4 regions of the Bradyrhizobium sp. 2S1 genome follow, and region 1 is predicted to be linked to each of the others. Evidence: predicted binding sites of a transcription regulator. Region 1 holds the regulator's gene; each other region holds the start of a gene.
The links. The regulator LexA, encoded in region 1, represses DNA repair genes until DNA is damaged. The targets are predictions, from matches to a motif close to TGTTCNNNNTGTGTTCNG.

Region 2: HAP54_RS09335 (ATP-dependent Clp protease adaptor ClpS) is a predicted target of LexA. The motif match lies at 4,736-4,753, and genes of this name have one in related genera.
Region 3: recA (recombinase RecA) is a predicted target of LexA. The motif match lies at 1,856-1,873, and genes of this name have one in related genera.
Region 4: uvrA (excinuclease ABC subunit UvrA) is a predicted target of LexA. The motif match lies at 1,923-1,940, and genes of this name have one in related genera.

Annotation. Positions count from the first base shown of each region.
Region 1 is NZ_CP147717.1:7,558,715-7,564,303, reverse strand. Features, by position in the region: gene HAP54_RS35700 (aquaporin) at 1-301, shown strand, start outside; gene arsC (arsenate reductase (glutaredoxin)) at 298-699, shown strand; gene HAP54_RS35690 (hypothetical protein) at 807-956, shown strand; gene HAP54_RS35685 (HAD family hydrolase) at 1,720-2,346, shown strand; gene glp (gephyrin-like molybdotransferase Glp) at 2,372-3,583, shown strand; gene lexA (transcriptional repressor LexA) at 3,816-4,520, shown strand; gene HAP54_RS35670 (hypothetical protein) at 4,863-5,291, shown strand; gene HAP54_RS35665 (hypothetical protein) at 5,454-5,589, shown strand, end outside.
Region 2 is NZ_CP147717.1:1,960,507-1,966,095, forward strand. Features, by position in the region: gene HAP54_RS09320 (flavin reductase family protein) at 1-496, opposite strand, end outside; gene HAP54_RS09325 (LLM class flavin-dependent oxidoreductase) at 577-1,677, opposite strand; gene HAP54_RS09330 (mechanosensitive ion channel domain-containing protein) at 2,101-4,443, opposite strand; gene HAP54_RS09335 (ATP-dependent Clp protease adaptor ClpS) at 4,780-5,589, shown strand, end outside.
Region 3 is NZ_CP147717.1:10,022,831-10,028,419, reverse strand. Features, by position in the region: gene HAP54_RS47620 (IS1380-like element ISBdi2 family transposase) at 116-1,459, opposite strand; gene recA (recombinase RecA) at 1,976-3,064, shown strand; gene HAP54_RS47610 (IS1182 family transposase) at 3,343-4,677, shown strand; gene HAP54_RS47605 (hypothetical protein) at 4,697-5,350, shown strand; gene HAP54_RS47600 (hypothetical protein) at 5,405-5,589, shown strand, end outside.
Region 4 is NZ_CP147717.1:7,976,303-7,981,891, reverse strand. Features, by position in the region: gene uvrA (excinuclease ABC subunit UvrA) at 1-1,836, opposite strand, end outside; partial or broken gene HAP54_RS37760 (outer membrane protein) at 2,092-2,749, opposite strand; gene HAP54_RS37755 (outer membrane protein) at 3,055-3,798, opposite strand; gene HAP54_RS37750 (single-stranded DNA-binding protein) at 4,253-4,735, shown strand; gene HAP54_RS37745 (DUF2306 domain-containing protein) at 4,988-5,386, shown strand.

The DNA of each region.
Region 1 (5,589 bases):
CTTCGGCCTGGTCGCCACCATTCTGGCCGGCATCCGCTTTCAGCGCGCGGCCGTTCCCTGGCTGGTCGGGCTCTACATCACAGCCGCCTACTGGTTCACGGCATCGACGTCGTTCGCCAATCCGGCCGTTGCGATCGCACGCTCCCTCACCAACACGTTCGCCGGTATTCGGCCCATCGACCTTCCGGGGTTCATTCTCGCCGAGCTCTGCGGCGCGATGGCCGGCATGTTGCTGATGAACTGGCTGCTCGGCCGTCCCAAACTGTCCGGCGGCGTTGCCATTGCGGAGACACGACCATGACCGTCACGATTTATCACAACCCGGATTGCGGCACCTCGCGCAACACGCTCGCGATGATCCGCCAGAGTGGCACCGAGCCCGTCGTCATTGAATATCTCAAGACGCCGCCGTCGCGCGAAACACTCAAGGAGCTGATTGCCGCGATGGGAATCTCGGTGCGCGCCCTGCTGCGCGAAAAGGGAACGCCTTACAAGGAGCTCGCTCTCGACCAGCCGAAATGGACGGACGACGAATTGCTCGATGTCATGCTTGCGCATCCCATTCTCATCAATCGTCCGATCGTGGTGACGCCGAATGGTGTGCGGTTGTGCCGGCCGTCAGAGGCCGTCGTCGACCTTCTGGACGCTCCGGTTGGACGGTTTGTGAAGGAAGACGGCGACGTGGTCGAGGCGCGGTAAGCGGCCGAGGCCCCATGGCAACCCAATTGAGAGGGTCTTCCCATCGGTGGTTCCCCGGACAAGGCACAAGTTTCCTCGGAAGGAGCCGGAACGGACACGGACCCACGTTGGTTGAACAGATTGATTTTCGAAAAGGGAGCGTCATCACCGTGACCCGGAAAACCTTACAGGCACGCTCCGAGCAAGCGCTCGTCGTCATCATTCTCAGCACCGGCGCGCTCATCGCCTATTTCGGTCTGGCGCTTTCGAGGATGTGAAAGGGCGGCTCCGAAGTAGCTTGATGCGCCAAGGCCGGTGCCCCTGCCACTGAGTTGCCCGACGGCGCAAGCCCCTCGCGCAAAGATATTTCTGTTTATCGGCACACCCAACTCAGTGTATGAATTGTCCCGTCTCACCCGATCGAGGGGCGCTGCGCATCGTCACGGGTGTTGCGGTGAGATGCGGTGGACGCCGATTGCGCGACTGACGAGTGTGCATGAGGCGGACGGTGAAGTCGTGTGGTCCTGACGCCCTAGTGGCCGGTGTCCCCTTGTGAGACGCAATTGCGTCTTGCGAAGGCGGTGACAAAAAAGCCAAGTCTCGCCGGGGAGAGCACGAAGTAAGCCGTAACCCATCGCGCAGGGAAAGCCGGATTGCTCCGGTTACACCTGTGGTCCTACCCCCGGTGCTTTTTGTTGCACCGGACCCATGGGTGCGATCGGCACCCGGCTTTCCCTGCGCCCTCTGATTTTAGAGCGGCGAAACGACAGGTAAGACTCGGGCAAATCATGTCGCGAGAATGCGGAACTGTATCTCCGTCCTCACTGTCATCGCCCGGCTCGACCGGGCGATCCAGTACGCCGCGGCTTCTCGGCTCACACACCGGCGTCTCTGGAATACTGGATCACCCGCATGCGCGGGTGATGACACCGCGCAAGAATGGACCGAGCCGGAATGAACGTCAGCACCCTGGTCGCATGCCTGCCGCACAAATCGGGGACATTGCCGCCTGCCCGCAATTTTCGTACATGGTTTCACGCAATGACCTCGCAACTCACCCCCGACTCCGCCGACGTGCTGCTGTTCGATATCGGCCGCGTCGTGCTCGATATCAGCCTCGACAAAGCGATCACGCACTGGGCACAGCATGCCGGTTGCGCGCCGGCCGACCTCGCCGGCCGTTTCGTCGTCGACGACAGTTACAAGCATCACGAGATCGGCCGGATCGACGACGCGGCGTTCTTTGCGAATTTGCGCCAGTCGCTCGGCGTCGAGCTCACCGACGCGCAATTCCTCGAGGGCTGGAATTCGATCTTCACCGGCGAGATGCCGGGCATCGCCCCCCTGCTCGCGGCCGCCGCCAGACGAATGCCGCTCTACGCCTTCTCGAACACCAACCCGGCCCATGTCGCGCATTTCTCGGTCGCCTATGCCGAGCTGCTCAGCCACTTCCGGACCGTGTTCCTGTCCTCGAGCATCGGCCTTCGCAAACCCGACGCCGCGGCCTACGATCATGTGATAGAAGCGATCGGCGTGCCGGCGTCGCGGATCCTGTTCTTCGACGATCTGGCTGCCAATATCGAAGGTGCGCGGGCGCGCGGCCTTCAAGCCATCCACGTGACATCGACGGATGACGTGGCAAGGGCGCTGACCGCACTTGGTATTTGACCATTTGCCTTGAGGAGTTTTGCGCGTGGCCCTGATGCCGGTTGCCGATGCCCTGTCCGCCATTCTTGCCGGTGCCGAACCGCTGCCGGGGGAGATGGTCGCGCTCGATGCCGCCTACCATCGCACGCTGGCGCACGACCTCGCGGCGCGCCGCACCCAGCCGCCGGAGCCGATGTCGGCCATGGACGGCTACGCGGTGCGCGCCGCCGATGCGGCTGATCTCAAGTCCCGGCTCAAGGTGATCGGCGAAGTCGCCGCCGGCCGGCCGTTCGAGCGGACGCTCAGTGCCGGCGAAGCGGTGCGGATCTTCACCGGCGGCGTCATCCCCCATGGCGCCGATGCCGTCATCATCCAGGAAGACACCCGGGTCGATGGCGACCACATCTCGATCACCGAGGCAGCGAGCCCGGGACGGCACATCCGCCCGGCCGGCGTCGACTTCCGTGAGGGCGACCTGCTGCTCAACGGCGGCAGCCGCCTGTCCGACCGCGCGCTCTCGCTCGCGGCCGCCATGAATTATCCGGAACTCGCGGTGCGCCGCCGCCCGAAGGTCGCGGTGCTCGCCACCGGCGACGAACTGGTGATGCCGGGCTCCCAGCCCGGCCCCGGCCAGATCGTCTATTCCAACGGCTATGCGCTGCGTGCGCTGGCGCGCGCCGAAGGCGCCGAGACCGTCGATCTCGGGGTGGCCGCCGACACGGTGGCCGCGACCACGGCCGGTATCCGCCGGGCGCGGGAGGCCGGCGCCGACATCCTGATCACGACCGGCGGCGCCTCGGTCGGCGACCACGATCTGGTCAAGCAGTCGCTGGAGGCCGAGGGCGTCGCGATGGCGTTCTGGCGGATCGCGATGCGGCCCGGCAAGCCGATGATGCACGGCCGGCTCGGGGCCATGCGGGTGATCGGCCTGCCCGGCAATCCGGTGTCGTCCTATGTCTGCGCCTTCCTGTTTCTGGTGCCGTTGATTCGGGCTTTGAGCGGCCGGAACACGATCCATCATGTCCGCACGACCGCCCTGCTCGGCCGCGACCTCGCCGCCAACGACCAGCGCGAGGACTATCTGCGCGCGCGTCTCGAGGAGCGCCAGGACGGCGCGCTGATCGCCACGCCGGTGATGCAGCAGGATAGTTCGCTGCTCGGGAATCTCGCTGCGGCGCGGGCACTTCTGGTACGTCCGCCGTTTGCGCCCGGCGCCGCCAAGGGCAGCGAATGCGAGATCCTCACACTGCCCGACTGAGGTTTTCGCGGGCTGCCGATTGCGCGCCGCCTGATGCGTTCACCGGAAATTAAGTGGTTGCGGAACACATATCGAACATATAGTGTCCGTTCATGATTTGTTTCGAGTACTGGTGTCTACAATCGGGAAGCCGCTAGGGAGCATTGCGCTCCCGAGATCAGGCCCCGTCTGAAAGGCCCCACCTGAAGAGTCTCGGAATCGAACGACGCTATCAACCGGGGGAATGCTCGAGATGCTCACGCGCAAACAGTACGAACTTCTGCGTTTCATCAATGAACGTCTGAAAGAGGCCGGCGTGCCGCCCTCCTTCGACGAGATGAAGGATGCGCTCGACCTGCGCTCGAAGTCCGGTATACACCGCCTGATCACTGCGCTGGAGGAGCGCGGCTTCATCCGCCGCCTGCCCAACCGCGCCCGCGCCATCGAGGTCATCAAGCTGCCCGAACTGGCCGCCGGCGGCGGCAACGGTCGCCGCGGCTTCACGCCGAGCGTCATCGAAGGCACCCTCGGCAAGCGCAGCAGCACGCCGCCGATCGCCGAGGACGACGGCAACCGTCCGGTCGCCGTCCCCGTGATGGGCCGGATCGCGGCGGGTACGCCGATCGAGGCGCTGCAGACCCGCAGCCACACCATCAGCGTGCCGCCCGATATGCTCGGCTCCGGCGAGCACTATGCGCTGGAAGTGCGCGGCGATTCCATGGTCGACGCCGGCATCCTCGACGGCGACATGGCGCTGATCCAGCGCAACGACGTCGCCAACACCGGCGACATCGTGGTGGCGCTGATCGACGAGGAGGAAGCCACCCTGAAGCGCTTCCGCCGCCGCGGTGCATCGATCGCGCTCGAGCCGGCCAACACTGCCTATGAAGTGCGCATCCTGCCGCCGAACCGGGTCCGCATCCAGGGCAAGCTGATCGGGCTGTATCGCAAATACTGACGGCGGCGGAGCATGATCCGGAAAAGTGCGGAGCGGTTTTCCGAAAAGATCATGCTCGAACAGACATATGGAGCGGGATGACGATTCGAAGAAAAGTCATCCCGATCCGGGAACGAGCAACAGATCGGATCGTTCCTTGGAAGATAGTGCGACGTGCGGACCACCTAGGATGCGCCCTGATACCTCTCGCGCATTGTAGCGCGTTTGTGATTGAGGCGTTCGACGGCCAGTCGTACAATCGCCCAGAAACGAGCAGACACTCGTTTGCTATCGTCCACTCTGGTAGAGGCCTGCGCCTCAAGGAGAGGCACGGGTCGCTACCTCGAAAAGAGGAGCCATCCGATGTGTGACTATAGTCTGCACGCCGTGGCATCGCGCCCCGCCATTGTCGGAGAGACGCTGATCACCACGACTTTCCGCGGCACGTCGACCCGCGGCTTTGCTTCGGAGAACGATCCCACTGTCGCGGTCTGCATGCTGCCGGGCACCGAGCTCGCTTTCGCCGAGAACGTTCGCTACGACAGCCGCTGGATCTGGACCAAGACTATGAATTTCCGCGTCGGCGTGTTCAACGAAGTCGAGCCCGACGTGCCCGATCGCCATCATGACGCGGTCGAATTCCCCGACGGCAGCCACGTTCTGGTGACCCAGCTCGTCGAGGGACAGCGCGTCAGCGTGCTGCAATTGCCGGCACTGCATCCGCCGGTCGAGCACAAGCCGAAGGTTGTGGAGAGGCGGCCCTCCGCATTCGCGTCGCTGTTTTTGGGTTGAGCGCATCGTCGCCGCGGAATGAGCCATTCGGCGGCGGATGACCTTAGGCGATTTCGAGCGACCCCGGATTTCCGCTTCCGGGGCGCAGCAGGAGATTTGCGTCGGCGAGCGCCTTGGCGCATCATCGCGTACGGAGGACGTGCACTCACGGAAACCTGCGCAGTGGTCGACAAGGTCACATGGCAAAAGGCTGGACGCGTCACCGAGCCGGGCCGCTACATGTTCCGGTTCGGCTGGCTGACAGTGACGGCCGATGATCTCAAGGTCTGGGAGCAGTTTCCCGAGGCCGTCTTCACCC
Region 2 (5,589 bases), 5.1 Mb from region 1:
CGTGGATGTTGCGCACGCTTTGGAAGCCAGAGCGCAGATAGATCAGCGGATCGACCGTGGTCACGGCGCGCACGTGCTGGACTTCGCCGATGAACACCGAATGGGTCTTGGTCTCGAGCTCCTGCGTCAGCACGCAGTCGAACGCCGCGACGGCATCCTCCTGCACCGGGGCACCGGTCGCGCCCGTGGTCCAGCGGCCGAACGCAAAGCGGTCATCGCCGTTGACGCCCTTCTGGCCGGAGAAGGTCAGCGCCAGCATCGCGTGGTCTTCGTTCAGGAAGTTGATGACGAAATGGCGCTCCTCGCGGATCCTTGTATGCGCGCTGGCGTTACGGTTAACGCAGACCAGGACCGAGGGCGGATTGTCCGAGAGCGAGCAGGCCGAGGTCACCGTCAGGCCGGTGCGCTGGCCCGGCTCGCGGCCGACCGTCACCAGCGCCACCGCGCCCGCGCAATGGCGCATCGCCTGCTTGAAACTCTGTGCGTCGACCGTCATGCCCTGACCCTGAACCGATAAAATCCCCTTGAAGATATGCGACGCGGGGTACGAGGCAAGCCCCGCACCCCGCGCAGCTGTCATGCAGCCTTCTCGAACTCGGCGCCGAGATGCTTGAGCCGCGGCATCACCTCGTTCTTGAGTAGCTCCAGCGAGTGCCGCCAGGCCTCCGGCTTGTGCTTGTAGTCGAAGCCGAACACGCAGAGGACGCCGAAGCCGCCGACCTCCTGGTAGATCTTCTCGATCTTCTCGGTGACGGTCGCCGGCGAGCCGACGATCCAATTCCGGCGCGCGCAATATTCGACGGTGACGTCGCTATCGGGCACGTCGGGCGCATGCTTCAGATAGTCCTTGAACCCGAAATGGCCGAGCAGCGGCAGGAAGTACTCGCCCATCATCCGGCCCATCATGTCGCCGGTCGACAGCCGCCACGCCTCCTCGTCGGTGTCGGCGACGAATACCTCGCGCACCAGCCGCCAGTCCTTGCGGCTCGCCTTGCGGCCGGTCTTGGCCGCGCCGGCCTCGACCGAATCCCAGTGGCTGCCGACATAGGCCGGGTTGAGGTTGAGGCTCATCGGAATGAAGCCGCGCTCGCCGGCAAGCTTCAGCGTGTCCGAGTTCTTCGATAGGCCCGCGACGCCGATCGGCGGATGCGGTCCCTGCAGCGGCTTGATATGGGGCTTCAGGAAATCGAACATCGTGTCCGGCTTGGACACCGTCCAGAATTTGCCCTTGTGCGTCCAGGGTCCCGGCTCGGACCACATCTTCAGGATGATCTCGAGCGCCTCGCGGGTCATGTCGCGGTTCTGCCCGGACATGCCGTCGACATTAAACATCGCCCAGTCGCTCGGCAGGCCGCTAGCCGCGACGCCGAAATTGAGCCGTCCGTTCGAGAGATGGTCGAGCATCGCGACGCGGTTCGCGAGCTCGGCCGGGTGATGATACGGCAGCAGGAAGCCGCCGGGGCCGATGCGCAGATTCTTGGTCTGCAGCAGCGCCTGCGCGACCAGCAGATCGGGCGACGGGTGCGGCTCCCAGGGTGCGGTGTGATGCTCGCCGATCCAGGCTTCCTGATAGCCGAGCTCGTCGAGCCAGCGCAGCGTCTGCAGGTCCCAGTCGTGGCCCTCCTTCAATCCGCACTCCGGCGGGTGCGGGGGCATGGTGAAGTAGCCAAGCTCCATGTGCGTTTCCTTCCTTCTGGCTTTGCGGTTCAGTCATGCAATGCGTCTTGCCGCGCATTCAAAGATGCGTTGAGCAAGCGCTGTGCCAGCGCGGAAATCGCAGGAGAGGAGGAGAAAGACGGCGTTTTCGGCCGACTTGTGAGCCATGCCGCGGGCTCAGCGAGGCCTTTACCGTCTCATCGTCGCGAGACGGTGTCGCAAGCCGTGAGACGCCGATGGCGTTCGGCTAATTTACTCCCTCTCCCCGTTCTTACGGGGAGAGGGTTGGGGTGAGGGGCTGCCTCCGCACATACGGAGACAGATACTCTCGCGGAGACTCCCCCTCACCCGAATTCGAGCTTCGCTCGAATTCGACCTCTCCCCGCAAGCGGGGCGAGGTAAAGCTGAGCCCGTTGTTCGATCCGGCCGAAAAGCCCGTCTGCCTTACCCCGCAGCGCGGCGCGGCAGCGCGCCGGTGTCCGGCTCGGAGGGTGCCGGAAGCTGCATCAAAATGGTCTGGCCCATCGAGGCGATCTCGATGCCCTCTTCCTGGAAGCGTCGCTTCATGCGGCGGTTGAACTCGCGTTGCACCGACCAGCGGCCGCCATCGGTGCAACGAATCTGGCCGACGATGGTCACCACCGAGCCGTCGACCTTGTCGACACCCCACAATTCGAGATCGCCGCGGATCAGCGCGCGATACGCCGTCTCCTGACGCATCCCGGCGACGATATCCTTCAGCACCTCGCCGGCGCGGTCGGTGTCCTCCTTGTAGGACACGTTGACACTGACCGCGGCATTGCCTGCGCCGCGGCTGGCATTGGTGATCGTCGTCACCGCACTGAACGGCACCACATGCACCGAGCCGTCGCCGGCGCGCAGCCGCATGGTGCGGATCGAGACGTTCTCGACCACGCCCGAGAGCCCCGACACCGTGACATTGTCGCCGACCTGCACGGTGTTCTCGATCAGCAGGAACAGCCCGGTGATCAGGTCCTGCACCAGCTTCTGCGAACCGAAGCCGATCGCGATGCCGACGATGCCGGCGCCGGCGAGCAGCGGCGCGACATTGACGCCGATCTCGCTGAGCGCGGTGAGCCCGACCACCGTGACGATGATGCAGAACAGCGCGGTGCGCAGCATCGGCTGGAAGGTGCGCAGGCGCGCGGCGCGGGCGAAGTGCCCTTCGCGCGACAGCGATTCGATCTGCCGGTCCATCAGCGCATTGGCGACTTCCCAGATCACGGCCGCGGCGAATGTGGCAATCCCGATCGTCACCAGCGCCGAGATCAGGCGGCTGCCGATCTGGCCGCCATAGAACCAGACGATGGCGTCGACGCCCCAGACCTCGAGCAGCGCGACGAAGCCGATCAGCGCGATCACCGCCGTGACCACCTTGCGCAGCAGCGGCAGATAGCGATTGGCGCGGGTCTCCAGCCCGGGGAAGCGGTGCAGCAGCTCCGGGCTGATGCGGAAGCCGCGATCGATCAGGCTCAGCACCACCATGATGACGAGGCGGGTGACCAGCAGCACCGCGACGGTGCCGACGAAATATTGCAGCAGCAGCGAATAGCCGTTGCGGATGTTGAGCGCCCACACCGCCCACAGCGCGAGGTCGAGCGCGATCGCCAGCACATGCCAGAGCGACGCGAGACGATTGCGCGTCCGCGCCGCGAGGCCGGTGCGACCGGCCGGCGCGCGGATCGCTTCCGCGACCTGCCGGCGGCACTGCAGGATGATGACGACGACGAAGAGATGCACGATCAGCATCACGAGCCGGAGCAGCGCGGCATAGCCGGCGCGATGCAGCCCAAGCAGCAGCGCGACATTGGCAAAGGCGATGCCGGAGACGCCGACGGCCACGATGCGCCGCGCCCAGATCTCGATATAGGCCGCGGTCTCGGCGCGGACGCGGAACAGGCCGAACGGACCGGCCAGCGCGCGCACCGCGCAGATCAGCACGCGTGAGAACACATAGGCGTTGACGACGGCCAGGATCACGAGCCGCGTGGTCGACTGGTCGCCGATCTCGGTGCCGAGCAGCGCGGTGGCGACGCCGCCGAACACCACCACCGGCAGCAATTCGAGCACGAGGCGGCCGAGCACGAAGGGCAGCCGGACCAGCGACTGCCAGGCCCGCGCCAGGCCGAGCCGGCGGCGATGCAACTCGCCCTCCGGGGTGACGTCGGCGACCGACGACGGCGGATCGGCGCTGGCCAGCGCCTGCACCGGCACCCGCGCAGTCTGCGGCAGCCGCGCTTCCAGGAATGCGACCGGCCGCTTGATCAAACGGAACACCACCCATTCGGCTGCCAGCGCGCAGCCGAACACCAGCGCCAGCTTCCAGGCGATATCGATCAGCAGGCCATAGGCAGCCGGATCGTTGGCGGTGCGCACGAACCAGTAATAGAACGCCGGAAAATGCGTCAGCGTGCGCGCGACGTCGGCGACCTCGCGCGACATCTCGCCGACCTGCTCCGAGACCATCAGCAACAGCTGCGCGCCGAGACTATCGGCGGTGAGCGGGATCGGCGACTGCTGCTCGGGGGCCGGCGCGGGCTGCGCCACCTGCGGCGAGGCATTGGCGATCGCCCGCAGCGTGTTGATGATCTCGCCGCGCTTCTTGTCGTCCTGCAGCGTGTCGAGCGCGCGCCTGGCCTGCTCAGGGGTCAGCGCGTCACTGGCCGCGGGTTGCGGCGGCGCCGGCTTGGCGGCCGGCTGCGCGAGCGCAGGAGAGAGGAACAGCGTGAAGACGAGAAGGATCGCAAAACGAAGTTTGTGCGACACGAGGACCTCATAAAAAATAATCGCGCGACGGAAGATTCCTCGAGAGAATCTGCCTCGCGCTCGCATCATGTCGGATTACTCCTTTTCGCCCCGATGATGTGTCGGAAGTTTGCCGTTGCAGCGGCCATCTCTTGGCATTTGTCTTGGCATTTGCCGCAACACGATCGTCACAAGCGTTGAAGTGCGTTTACGCTCTGCAGCGCGTTCCGCGCTGAGCGGGCCAATCGGTGCTCGCCACACGCCAGGGCTGAGGTAGGACAATCTTTCGCTTGACGCGCAAAGGCCTCTATGATGTTCTTACTTTGTTCTTCGCGTTCCATTGCGTTGCGGGGTCTCATGCACGATGTTTTTGCCGACGACGGACCGGTGCAGCTTTTCATCCACGACGACGATGAAACCCCGCTGGAATTCGTGCAGGATTTGTTGCGAACGGTGTTCGGAAAATCCCAGCAGGAAGCCGTCGCGGCGGCTGCCTTGATCGAAGCCAAAGGTGCTATTCCGTGCGGCCCTTATCCGGCACCGGTGGCACGGGCAATATTCAACTCGGCGAAGTGGCTGATCCGCTCCAACGGCCAGCCATTGATGATCACCTCCGAATCCGCTGACGCCAGCCGGCCGTGCGATCTCTGCGAAGCCCCGCGGGCCGTGACGGAGATTTTTCTCGCCGGTATGACCGGTGCGACCGCCTCGCTGTGCAGCGATTGTCTGCTCGCCGCACGCCGCAGCTCGGAAGAATTGCCAGGCGAAACGTTTCGATCCGCTTACGTTGCGCTTGACTGGCATTTCGCCGACGTGCCGCGCAACCTGATCGTGACGCGGGCGCGACAGTTTCCGGGTCACATGCGCGCCGACGTTCAGGTCGCGATTGACAAGCTGCTCACCGATCCGATCCACTTCTTCGGCATCCATGAGGAATATCGCTACGAGACCCTCGACTTCGCGGCGCTGATGAAGGCCGGCCGCAATGCACCGGCGATCGCGCCGCCGCAATATCACGACGTCGACATCGGCGAGGCCGAGCCCGTGAAGTGCCTCGCCAATGGACTGTGGCTGTGCCGCACCGGCGAGCTGCGCTACGCGGTGCTGCTGACATTCCATCGCGAATACAACCACGCGCCGTCACTGCGGATCGAGCTTGCGGTGCCC
Region 3 (5,589 bases), 2.5 Mb from region 1:
TCTGCTCTGACGAGGCGCGCGGGATTGCCTTCGGCTTTTCACCGCCTGACCGACCCGTACTTTGCAACGCGCTTGAGGTGTAGGTTGGGCGAACGGGGGGCGGACGCCCCGCCGGTCAAGGACCGAGAGGCAGCAGCGCGCCTGGCAAGCCGCGGATCAGGTCGGCTTCGGGACATGCCGCGGCAAACGCAAGGCGAATGCGGCTCGTGGTCTCGACGACACGGGCAGCGAGTTTCAAGAGACGAAGACGCAGCGTCGCGAACTCGGCTGTGGCCAATTCCCGGGCTTTGGGAATCGCGTCGCGCACGGTCAGCATCAGCCAATAAGCGGCGGTGTGGAGAACGAGGCGGACTTGATTGGCGAGCGCCGAACGGCAGCTGGTGCGATCGGAGGCGAGCTGTGTCTTATGCAGCTTGATCAGATTCTCGGCTTGGCCGCGCGCGCAATACAGGCTGTCGTAGATCCACTCGGCCGAGCCGACATCGAGGCTGGTGACGACGAAACGGATGTCGAGGCCGAGCATCGTCGCCTCAATACGGGCGACGGTACGCCGTTCGCGATCCCAGGACTTGGCCTTGTGGCGCGTCTCGGTATAGCCACGCAGAACCGGCAGGTTCTCGATGGCGCGTCGCGTGCGGATGTCGTCGGCGGCCTCGTCGAGTTTTCTGGCGAGCGGCTTGGTGCCGGACAGACCGAAGATGTAGTCGATGCCGTTGGTCTCGCACCACGCCATTGCCTCCGGCCGGGCATAGTGCCCGTCGCCACGGAACGTAATTCGCGTGTTGTGCCACCGCGTCCGGATATGCCGTATCAGGCGGCGCAGATGGGCACGCACCTCGACGCCGCCCGGCGTCTTGCCGGGCCGCAACACGACCGCCACGGGCCGGCTCTTCTCCGTGTCGTAGACGTGGATCGGCAGGAAGCAGCGTTCGTCATAATGAGCGTTGAACAGCGAGAGCTGCTGATGGCCGTGGACGACATCGCAGGTATCATCGATGTCGAGCGTGACGGATGCCGGCTCGCGCGGGTAGCTATCCATCCATGCGTCGACCAAAGTGTAGGTCAGTCGGATCACGTCGCGCAGGCGCGGAGCATTCTCCAGCCGCGACAGCGTCGGTTGGGAACACAGATCGCGACCCGTGTCCGGCAGCCGTCCGCAGGCCAGCTTGAATGCGGGATCGGACCGCAGATGATCGAGGTCGTCGGCGTCCTCGTAGCCGCAGCAGATCGCGAACATGCGCGCGCGGAACATATCGACAAGGCTGTGCACGACCCGCGTCGGATCGCGCCGATCCGGGAACACCCGGGCCAAATTGTCGGCCAAGCCGAGACGCCGCTCGGCCATCGCCAGAAGCATCACGCCCCCGTTCGAGGTCAGCCGACCGCCATCGAAGGCAGCTGTGACTTTCTTGGCGTGAACGGCTGGAAACGAGAAGGGCAGAATCGTATCATCGGTCATGGCGGGCCTGGCGTTCGCGGTTGAGGTGATGGGGTTGGCTTTGCAACCGAATCCTACGCCGCATCAGCGCTTTACACCACGCTCGCCAGCCTCTCAGGCGCACTCTGACGAATAAGACGGGCTAGGAGTGTCGGCCCATTCTTCCATTTTGGTACTACGGGCTGGCTGGGGCCGTTCGGTCCATCCCGGTCACGGACGGCCCTATCTTTTGTTCTCGCAAGAACGGATTGAGCATCATCAAGATTTATATGCCCAGAACAGTGAATAGGGCCGCTCAGTAGTCCTACTGAGAACATCGGCCAAGCCTTGGTTTCTGTTCGCTTAATCCAAAACGGACCACGCCAAGATTCAAACCGGGCCACCAGGGGATAAAGCAGGCCAGCACCGATTTGCGGAAAGAACATATTGCGAACATAGAACAAACGTGGTACGAGGTTCCAATCAAAAACGCATTCCGCCCGATCTCATCACCCGTTTGTCCCGCTAGCGAATCCCCGCCATAAGGAGCACATCCCAATGTCTGCTACTGCCCTGCGTATCGTCGAAGGATCCTCCATGGACAAGTCCAAGGCCCTCTCAGCCGCGCTCTCCCAGATCGAGCGCCAGTTCGGCAAGGGCTCGGTGATGAAGCTCGGCAAGAACGACCGCTCGATGGATGTCGAGACGATATCTTCGGGGTCGCTCGGGCTCGACATTGCGCTCGGCGTCGGCGGGCTGCCGAAGGGCCGCGTCGTCGAGATCTACGGGCCGGAGTCCTCGGGCAAGACCACGCTGGCGCTGCACACGGTGGCGGAAGGCCAGAAGAAGGGCGGCATCTGCGCCTTCATCGACGCTGAACACGCGCTCGACCCGGTCTATGCGCGCAAGCTCGGCGTCAACATCGACGAGCTGCTGATTTCGCAGCCTGACACCGGCGAGCAGGCGCTGGAAATCTGCGACACGCTGGTGCGCTCCGGTGCGGTCGACGTGCTGGTGGTCGATTCGGTCGCTGCGCTGGTGCCGAAAGCCGAGCTCGAGGGCGAGATGGGCGATGCACTGCCGGGCCTGCAGGCGCGCCTGATGAGCCAGGCGCTGCGCAAGCTCACCGCCTCGATCAACAAGTCCCACACCATGGTGATCTTCATCAACCAGATTCGCATGAAGATCGGCGTGATGTACGGTTCGCCGGAGACCACCACCGGCGGCAACGCGCTGAAGTTCTATGCCTCGGTCCGCCTCGACATCCGCCGCATCGGCGCGATCAAGGAGCGCGACGAGGTCGTCGGCAACACCACCCGCGTCAAGGTTGTGAAGAACAAGCTGGCGCCGCCTTTCAAGCAGGTCGAGTTCGACATCATGTATGGCGAGGGCGTCTCCAAGATGGGCGAGATCCTCGACCTCGGCGTCAAGGCCGGCATCGTCGAGAAATCGGGCGCCTGGTTCTCCTATGACAGCCAGCGGCTCGGCCAGGGACGCGAGAATTCCAAGGCCTTCCTGAAGGCGAACCCTGACATCACCGCCAAGATCGAAGCCGCAATCCGGCAGAACTCCGGCCTGATCTCCGAGCAGATCCTCGCCGGCACGCCCGAGCGCGACGCCGAGGGCGAGGAGCCGACCGAGGAGTAAGCCGGCTCACTTCAAGACTTCGCTGCAAGCGGGCGCTGAGGACGTTGAGTTTCCGACGTCTTCGGCGCCCGTTTCGTTTGGTGCCGGCGTCGAGAGAGTTGTGCCGATGAAGCGCCTGATCCTGACCAGTCCGTCCGGCCTTAGCCCCACACGTTCGGGGCTCGCCGAGGTCGCTATTACATCCGGCTTTCGATTTGTCGGCGGACCACTGCCGCCGCTAGGAGCTTGTCTGGATAGTCGCTGTTCAAATCTGGTCGGGTCTGATTCAACATTGGGCGATGAGCAAGTATTTTCGGCCTTGGAACATCGATCAGACGCTGCTTCTGCCGCCGAATGTGCAGGACTTCGTGCCGAAAGGCCATGTCTCGCGGTTTATGGTTGATCTGGTGCGGGAGAGCCTCGATCTCAGGGAGATCATGGGCAGCTATGTGAGCGGGCTTGGGCAGCCGCCGTTTGATCCGCGGATGATGGTGGCGCTGCTGCTGCATAGCTATGCGAGTGGGCTGTATTCGTCGCGTCGGATTGCCAAGGCCTGCCGGGAGCGGAACGATTTTGTGATGATCGTGGCGCTGGATGCGCCGGATTTTCGGACGATCAGCGACTTTCGCAAGCGACATTTGAAGGCGCTCGGCGCGCTATTCGTGCAGGTTCTGAAGTTGTGCGAGACGGCCGGGCTGGTCAAGCTCGGTCATGTCGCGCTGGATGGTACGAAGATCAAGGCGAACGCGTCGAAACACAAGGCGATGAGTTATGAGCGCATGAAGAAGCGCGAGGCGGAATTGAAGGCCGAGGTCGCTCGCATGCTGGCGGCCGCCGAGGCGGCGGATGCCTCGGAGGATGAGACTTTCGGCAACAGCGACGAACTGCCGGACTGGACCGTCGACAAGCAGAAACGGCTGGCGAAGATCCAGCAAGCGATGGCGGCGCTGGAAGCGGACGCCAAACTGGCGGCGGAGGAAGAGCGCCGCATCGAGGCCGAAAAGGAACAGCAGCGCCAGGCCGAAGGCCGCAAGAAGCCGGGCAAACCGGCGGCGCTGCCATCGGAGGAACCCAATCCCAAGGCGCAACGCAACTTCACCGATCCGGAAAGCCGCATCATGAAGTCGAAGGATGGCTTCGTTCAGGCCTATAATGCCCAGGCGGCCGTCGATGCACATGCCCAGATCATTGTCGCGCAAGAACTGACCCAGCACGGCAGCGATCAGGGCCAGTTGGTGCCCCTGATCGAGGCCATCGAGAGCAATCTTGGCCGCAAGCCGCGGCAGGCCTCAGCGGATTCCGGCTACTGCAGCGAAGCCAATCTCGAAGCGCTCGACACACGCAGCATCGATGGCTATGTCGCGCCCGGACGCGCCAAGCACCCGACAGTAGCGAACGGAAAAGTCGGCGGCCCGCTGACACAGGCCATGCGAAAGAAGATCGACGATGGCGGCTTCGAAACACCCTACCGATTGCGAAAGCAAGTGGTGGAGCCGGTGTTCGGGCAGATCAAACAGGCAAGAGGCTTCCGCCAGTTCCTGTTGCGGGGCATCGAGAAAGTGCGCGCCGAGTGGACAATGATCTGCACCGTCCATAACCTCCTCAAGCTGTTCAACCTCGCAAACGCAGCCTGAGCCTGCTACTCTACAACAAATGCCCGTCACGAAAACATATCTGGACGGGCTCCTAGGAGAGCTTGAGACTTACTTCGGATTACGGTCGGACCAGGATCCGGTCGGACATTGGTCGCACTGGAGCACGCGGAGCCAGTGGCCTCAGGATGCCAGGGCGCGCAGGAATCTCGCGCTGATCGAATTCTGCGAACCTTACGAGATTGTCGAGCTTTGGTTCGATCCGGACCCAAATGATCAATTGCAGCTGATTTGGTTGCTCGATCATTTCCGGGCTTACCCGGCGATGGCGGCCAAGTTGAAATTGCGCCTGGTCGCTTTCGCTCTGTCGACGCTGCACGAGACATGGCGCGGATGGAACGAAGTGCCGCTTATCAACATACGGCCTGCCGACCTCGAGACCGCAAGCATCTGCTGGCAGGCCTATCGCGCGGCAACGCCCGAGGCTTGCTTCGATGCGCTATGTCGAGACCTCAGCGGCTTTCCCTTGCTGAGGCCGGCCCTGCTTGACCTGCTCCAGGAGCTTCCGTGGAGCAGATCGGGACTTGGCGCGACCGAACTACGACTGCTCGAACTGATTGCGGCGGGCTTCATGGGTACGAACGGGTTGTTCTACCTTCGCGGGTTCGGTCAACGCGCGGTATTCACCGACATGGAAATCGGGACGCTGCTTTAAGGGCTCGCGCATGGGCCGCAGCCCGCGATCGCCGGGCTCGATGATGAGCTACGCGTGATCGCCCTTGAGAATTTGCGAGCGCGCATGGAGGCCTATCGGCGAAGCCGGCTGTCGCTGACTGAATTTGGCGAAGCTGTCCTCGCCCATAGGGAGGACTTCAGTCGTCACAATCCGATCGATCGTTGGTGGGGCGGCACGCACCTCACCAACGACAATCTCTGGCGCTGGAGCCCAACCTT
Region 4 (5,589 bases), 420 kb from region 1:
GGCCACGATGTGGCCGCCATGCATGCCGGCGCCGGGGCCGATGTCGAGCACATAATCGGCGAGGCGGATGGCGTCCTCGTCATGCTCGACCACCACGACCGTGTTGCCGAGGTCGCGCAGCCGCTTCAACGTGTCGAGCAGGCGGGCGTTGTCGCGCTGGTGCAGGCCGATCGACGGCTCGTCCAGCACGTAGAGCACGCCGGTCAGGCCCGAGCCGATCTGCGACGCCAGGCGGATGCGCTGGCTCTCGCCGCCCGACAGCGTGCCGGAGGAGCGCGACAGCGTCAGGTAATTCAGGCCGACGTCGAGCAGGAAGGTCAGGCGCTCGCGGATCTCCTTGAGGATACGCGCGGCGATTTCGTTCTGCTGCGCGTTGAGTGCCGCCGGCACCGTCTCGAACCATTCGCCGGCGCGCCTCACCGAGAGCTCGGAGATCTCGCCGATGTGCTTAGCCCCAATCTTGACGCACAGCGCCTCGGGCTTCAGCCGGTAACCGTTGCAGCCGGCACAGGGCACGTCGGAGAAATACTTGCCGAGCTCCTCGCGCGCCCACTCGCTCTCGGTCTCGCGATAGCGGCGGTTGATGTTGGTGATGACGCCCTCGAACGGCTTCTTGGTGTCGTAGGAGCGCACCCCGTCCTCATAGGAGAACTTGATCTCGTCGTCGCCGGAGCCGTGCAGCAGCGCGGCCTGCACCTTCTTGGGCAGGTCCTTCCACTTGGTGTCGAGCGTGAACTTGTAGTGCTTGCCGAGCGCGGTCAGGGTCTGGATGTAATAGGGCGAGGACGACTTGGCCCAGGGCGCGATTGCGCCCTTGCGCAAGGTCAGCTCCTTATCGGGGATGACGAGGTCCTCGTCGATATGCTGCTCGACGCCGAGGCCGCCGCAGGCGGGACACGCGCCATAGGGATTGTTGAATGAGAACAGGCGCGGCTCGATCTCGGGGATCGTGAAGCCCGAAACCGGACAGGCGAACTTTTCCGAGAACAGGATGCGCTCGGGGCCGCTCTTGTCGTGGATCTTTGCGGTCTTCTTCTTGTCCTCTTTCTTCTCGTCCTGCGCGGCCGCCGGCGCGTCGGCATATTCGATCACCGCGAGGCCCTCGGCGAGCTTCAGTGCTGTCTCGAAGCTCTCCGCGAGGCGCTGCGAAAGGTCGGGGCGCACCACAATGCGGTCGACCACGACGTCGATATCGTGCGGGAATTTCTTGTCGAGCGCCGGCGCCTCCGACAGCTCGTAGAAGGTGCCGTCGATCTTGACGCGCTGAAAACCCTTCTTGAGGTACTCGGCGAGCTCCTTCTTGTACTCGCCCTTGCGGCCGCGCACGACCGGCGCCAGCAGATAGAGGCGGGTGCCTTCCGGCAGCGCCAGCACGCGGTCGACCATCTGCGAGACGATCTGGCTTTCGATCGGCAGCCCCGTGGCCGGCGAATAGGGCACGCCGACGCGCGCCCAGAGCAGGCGCATGTAGTCGTAGATCTCGGTGACGGTGCCGACGGTGGAGCGCGGATTCTTCGACGTGGTCTTCTGCTCGATCGAGATCGCAGGCGACAGGCCATCGATCTGGTCGACGTCGGGCTTCTGCATCATCTCGAGGAATTGGCGCGCATAGGCCGAAAGTGACTCGACGTAGCGGCGCTGGCCCTCGGCATAGATGGTGTCGAACGCGAGCGACGACTTGCCCGAGCCGGACAGGCCGGTGAACACGACCAGTCTGTCGCGCGGAATCTCGACGTCGATGTTCTTCAGATTGTGTTCGCGCGCGCCGCGGATCGTGATGGCGCGCGATGAGGAGCCGGCGTTCTGTTGGCGCTTCGCCTTGAGCACTTCATCCATTGCGACAATTCCGGGCGCATGATCGGGCGCCTTTTGGGCGCGCATCGCCGGTGCTGCCGGGACCTTGCGCCGATGGGTGAGAAGACTGGAACGTAGGAAGAACGGCGGCAGATTTCTAGTGCTGAGTCGTCTCCATCAACGGATAGTTTGCCCGATGGCAGCAGCCGTCAGCAGGGCTGGTTCCGGCAACGAAAAAGGCCGGCGTTAGGCGCCGGCCTTCCGTGTGAGGTCGTAGCGAAACGACCAGTCCCTGGCTCAGTACTTGGCGACGATCGGGCCGCCGAAGTGATAGTTCACGCCGAACTGGACGCTGTGCAGGTTGAGGTCGCCGGAGGGCACGCCGAAGTAGTTTTCGCTGCTCAGGCTGCGATACAGGTACTCGCCCTTGATCGACCACTGCGGCGCGATGAAGGCTTCGATGCCAGCGCCGACGGTCCAGCCGGAGTGGAAGTTGCTCTGCGAGGTAGTCAGGCCGAAGCCGCTAAGGGTAATCTTGTTGTCGATCCAGGCATAGCCACCGGTGCCGTAGAACAGCACCTTGTCGACCGCGAAGCCGAGGCGGCCGCGCACGGTGCCGAGCGCGTCGATCTTGCTCGTCGCGGTGATGCCAAAGCCGGTGGCGGAGGCATTGACGTCAGCCCAGGCGCCGTCGGCCTCAAGGCCGTACACGATGTTGCTGGCCTGCCAGTTGTAGCCGATGGTGCCGCCACCGAAGCCGCCTTCCATTCGGATTGCCGGAATCCTCGCTGGCATAGCCACCGAAGCCGCCGATGTAGAAGCCGGTCCAGTTGTAGATCGCGGCCGGCGGCGGAGCCTTCACGTAGGGGGCGCGTGCAGCCATGTCGGCGGCCATCGCAGGTGCAAAAGTGCTCAGTGCGAGCATGCCGGCCGATGCCAGCAAAACATTCCTGATTTTCAAAGTCCGAGTCCCGTTTTCTTGCCCATTTTCTTGTCCCTCCAAACATTGGAGGGAGCGTCACGGCAATGTTGCGTGACGAGCAAAAGTTTCTACACAGAAATCGCGGAGGTTGTGTAACCGGGAAACCACAATGCACGGAAAACGAGCGCGCGAGGTGCGCACGTACCAATAGGAGAGCCGGCGCGAGGCTGGCTCCGGTCTCCGATGCTATGGACCGGGGCGTTCGGCCGTTCGATCGCGCAAACAAAAAGGCCGGCGCAACGCCGGCCTTTCGTCTGGATCAAATCCGCTGCGTGCGATCAGTAGCGCGGAACGACCGGGCCACCCCACTTGTAGTTCACGCGGACGGTGACGAGGTCGACGTCCTGGCGGTCGCGGATGGTGCTGAACAGCGCGCCATTCGGGGTGGTGAGGTTGTAGGTCTTGTCCTGCATGAACAGGTGGTCGTATTCGATACCAGCGGTCCAGTTCGGCGCGAAGCCGACTTCGATGCCGGCGCCGATGGTGCCACCCCAGCGGGTGTCGGTGGCGCGGCCGCCGAGCGCGCCGGTCGGCGTGAAGTAGGTGCTGAAGCGGTTGTCGGTCAGCGCTGCACCGCCCTTGGCGTAGAGCAGCACGTTGTTGACGGCGTAACCGATCTGGCCGGTGAACAGGCCGAACGCGTCGATCTTGCTCTGGTTGGTGAACAGGCCCGGGAAGATCGCGCTGCCGTTGCTGCCCTTCAGGTCAGCCCAGTCGCCCTGCGCTTCGAGGCCGAACACCCAGGTGCCCGCCTGCCAGCGATAGCCGATCTGACCACCGGCGACGCCGCCCGTCGCATCGTGGCAACCATCCGATCCGATGAAAGTGCCGCCCGGGAGCTGATCCCAGCAATTGTGGCTCGAACCCCAACCGCCGTTGGCGCCGATATAGAAGCCGCTCCAGTCATAGACGGCGGCGATCATCGGCGGCGCCTTGGTATAGGGGCGGGCAGCCAGATCGGCCGCCGCCGCCGGCGCGGCGAAGGCAATCAGAGCAACGGTCGCGAGCAAAAACTTCTTCATCATCAATCCCCCGCTTCCCAAATCGGCTTCCAACTGGTCCCGAAGCACGATCTCAGACGCGAGCGCCCGCGCCATGGTTGGAATCTATACGCTGATTCAACCGGAAACGCCGTCTCCCAAATGCAACACTCGCGGAAGAAGTGCCGACAGCGCAAGGTGCTGATTTTGTTGCAAGTTTTCTGAGTGATCACCGCGAGGCAACCGCTGATCCTGTGACCGGCGGCCACGCCAACGCCGTCGCCGGCTGCTACGGCAGGTTGTGGTGAACAAAACTGGAACAATGCCGGCGGCGATGCTATATCTCGATCTCAATAATCGTGGATAACCGCGCGACGGCAAAGGCGTCGGGCCGGCGCCGGCGTATAGGGGCATCCACGACGCCTGCAACGTAAGTGGCGAAGGTTGAGAGTGGCGGCCGATGTCCGGCGCCCGGTTTTTGAGTGGAGATGATGCGATGGCGGGAAGCGTGAACAAGGTGATCCTGGTTGGAAACCTCGGCAAGGATCCGGAAATCCGGCGGACGCAGGACGGCCGTCCGATCGCAAATCTGTCGATCGCCACCTCGGAAACCTGGCGCGACAAGGGCACCGGCGAGCGCAAGGAAAAGACCGAGTGGCACCGCGTCGTGATCTTCAACGAAGGTCTCTGCAAGGTCGCCGAGCAGTATCTGAAGAAGGGCGCCAAGGTGTACATCGAGGGTCAGTTGCAGACCCGCAAATGGACCGACCAGAGCGGCGTCGAGAAGTACTCGACCGAGGTCGTGCTGCAGGGCTTCAACTCCAACCTGACGATGCTCGACGGGCGCAGCGGCGGCGGCAGCTTCTCCGATGATGGCGGCAGCGATTTCGGCTCGGCCGGACCGGTCAGCTCGGCGCCGCGCCGTGCAGTCGCCGCCGGCGGCCGCAACAGCGATATGGACGACGACATCCCGTTCTGACGGGATCGCGCCTCCCACATTTTGTCAGGCGTCACCCCCGTGAAGATCATTTCCCGGGGCGGCGGTACAACGCGCGAGGGAAGTCATTTGCGTGGATTACGAGGATAACCTCGTATCAATCTGATATTACGTGATTATCGGAAGAGGCCTTCGCGGGTTCCCCGTGCTTTGACACAGGCTGATGTGAATGATATTTACATCGGCCTGCGGCGAGCGATGCCTGGCCGCGCGCATCACCCGAGGGCCGCCATCATGAGCCTCGCGCCATTGCTCGACGCTGCGCCTGCGATCCCGCTCCATGCCTTCGCGGCGATGGCCGCCTTCGTGCTCGGCTCGATTCAGCTCGCCGCACCGAAGGGCACGCTGCCGCACCGGACGCTCGGCTGGATCTGGGTGATCCTGATGCTGATCGTCGCCGGGAGCTCGTTCTGGATCCACCAGATCCGGCTGCTGGGCCCGTGGAGCCCGATCCACCTGCTGTCGATCTTCTCGCTGGCGATGCTGGTGCTCGGCGTGACGGCGGCACGGAGCCACAATGTCCGCCGCCACAAGTTCACGATGATCGGCATTTTCTTCGGCGCGCTGGTCATTGCCGGGCTGTTCACCTTCATGCCCGGGCGGATCATGCACGCGGTGATTTTCGGCCAATGAAGGTGCGAAAGAGGGCATTGCGAAGCCGGTTCCGCCCGGTCTTCGCCAGCTCGCATTCGCCACGCAGAGCGGGCCCGCCGGGAACCTGCAATGTCGCCGGTAAGTGCATGAAAAAATGAAGGGAAAAACGGCTTGCCGGAGCCGCGTAAGGGTGGTTATCAGGCCCTCGATACGCTATATGATTCCCCAGCAGAACTGACCGG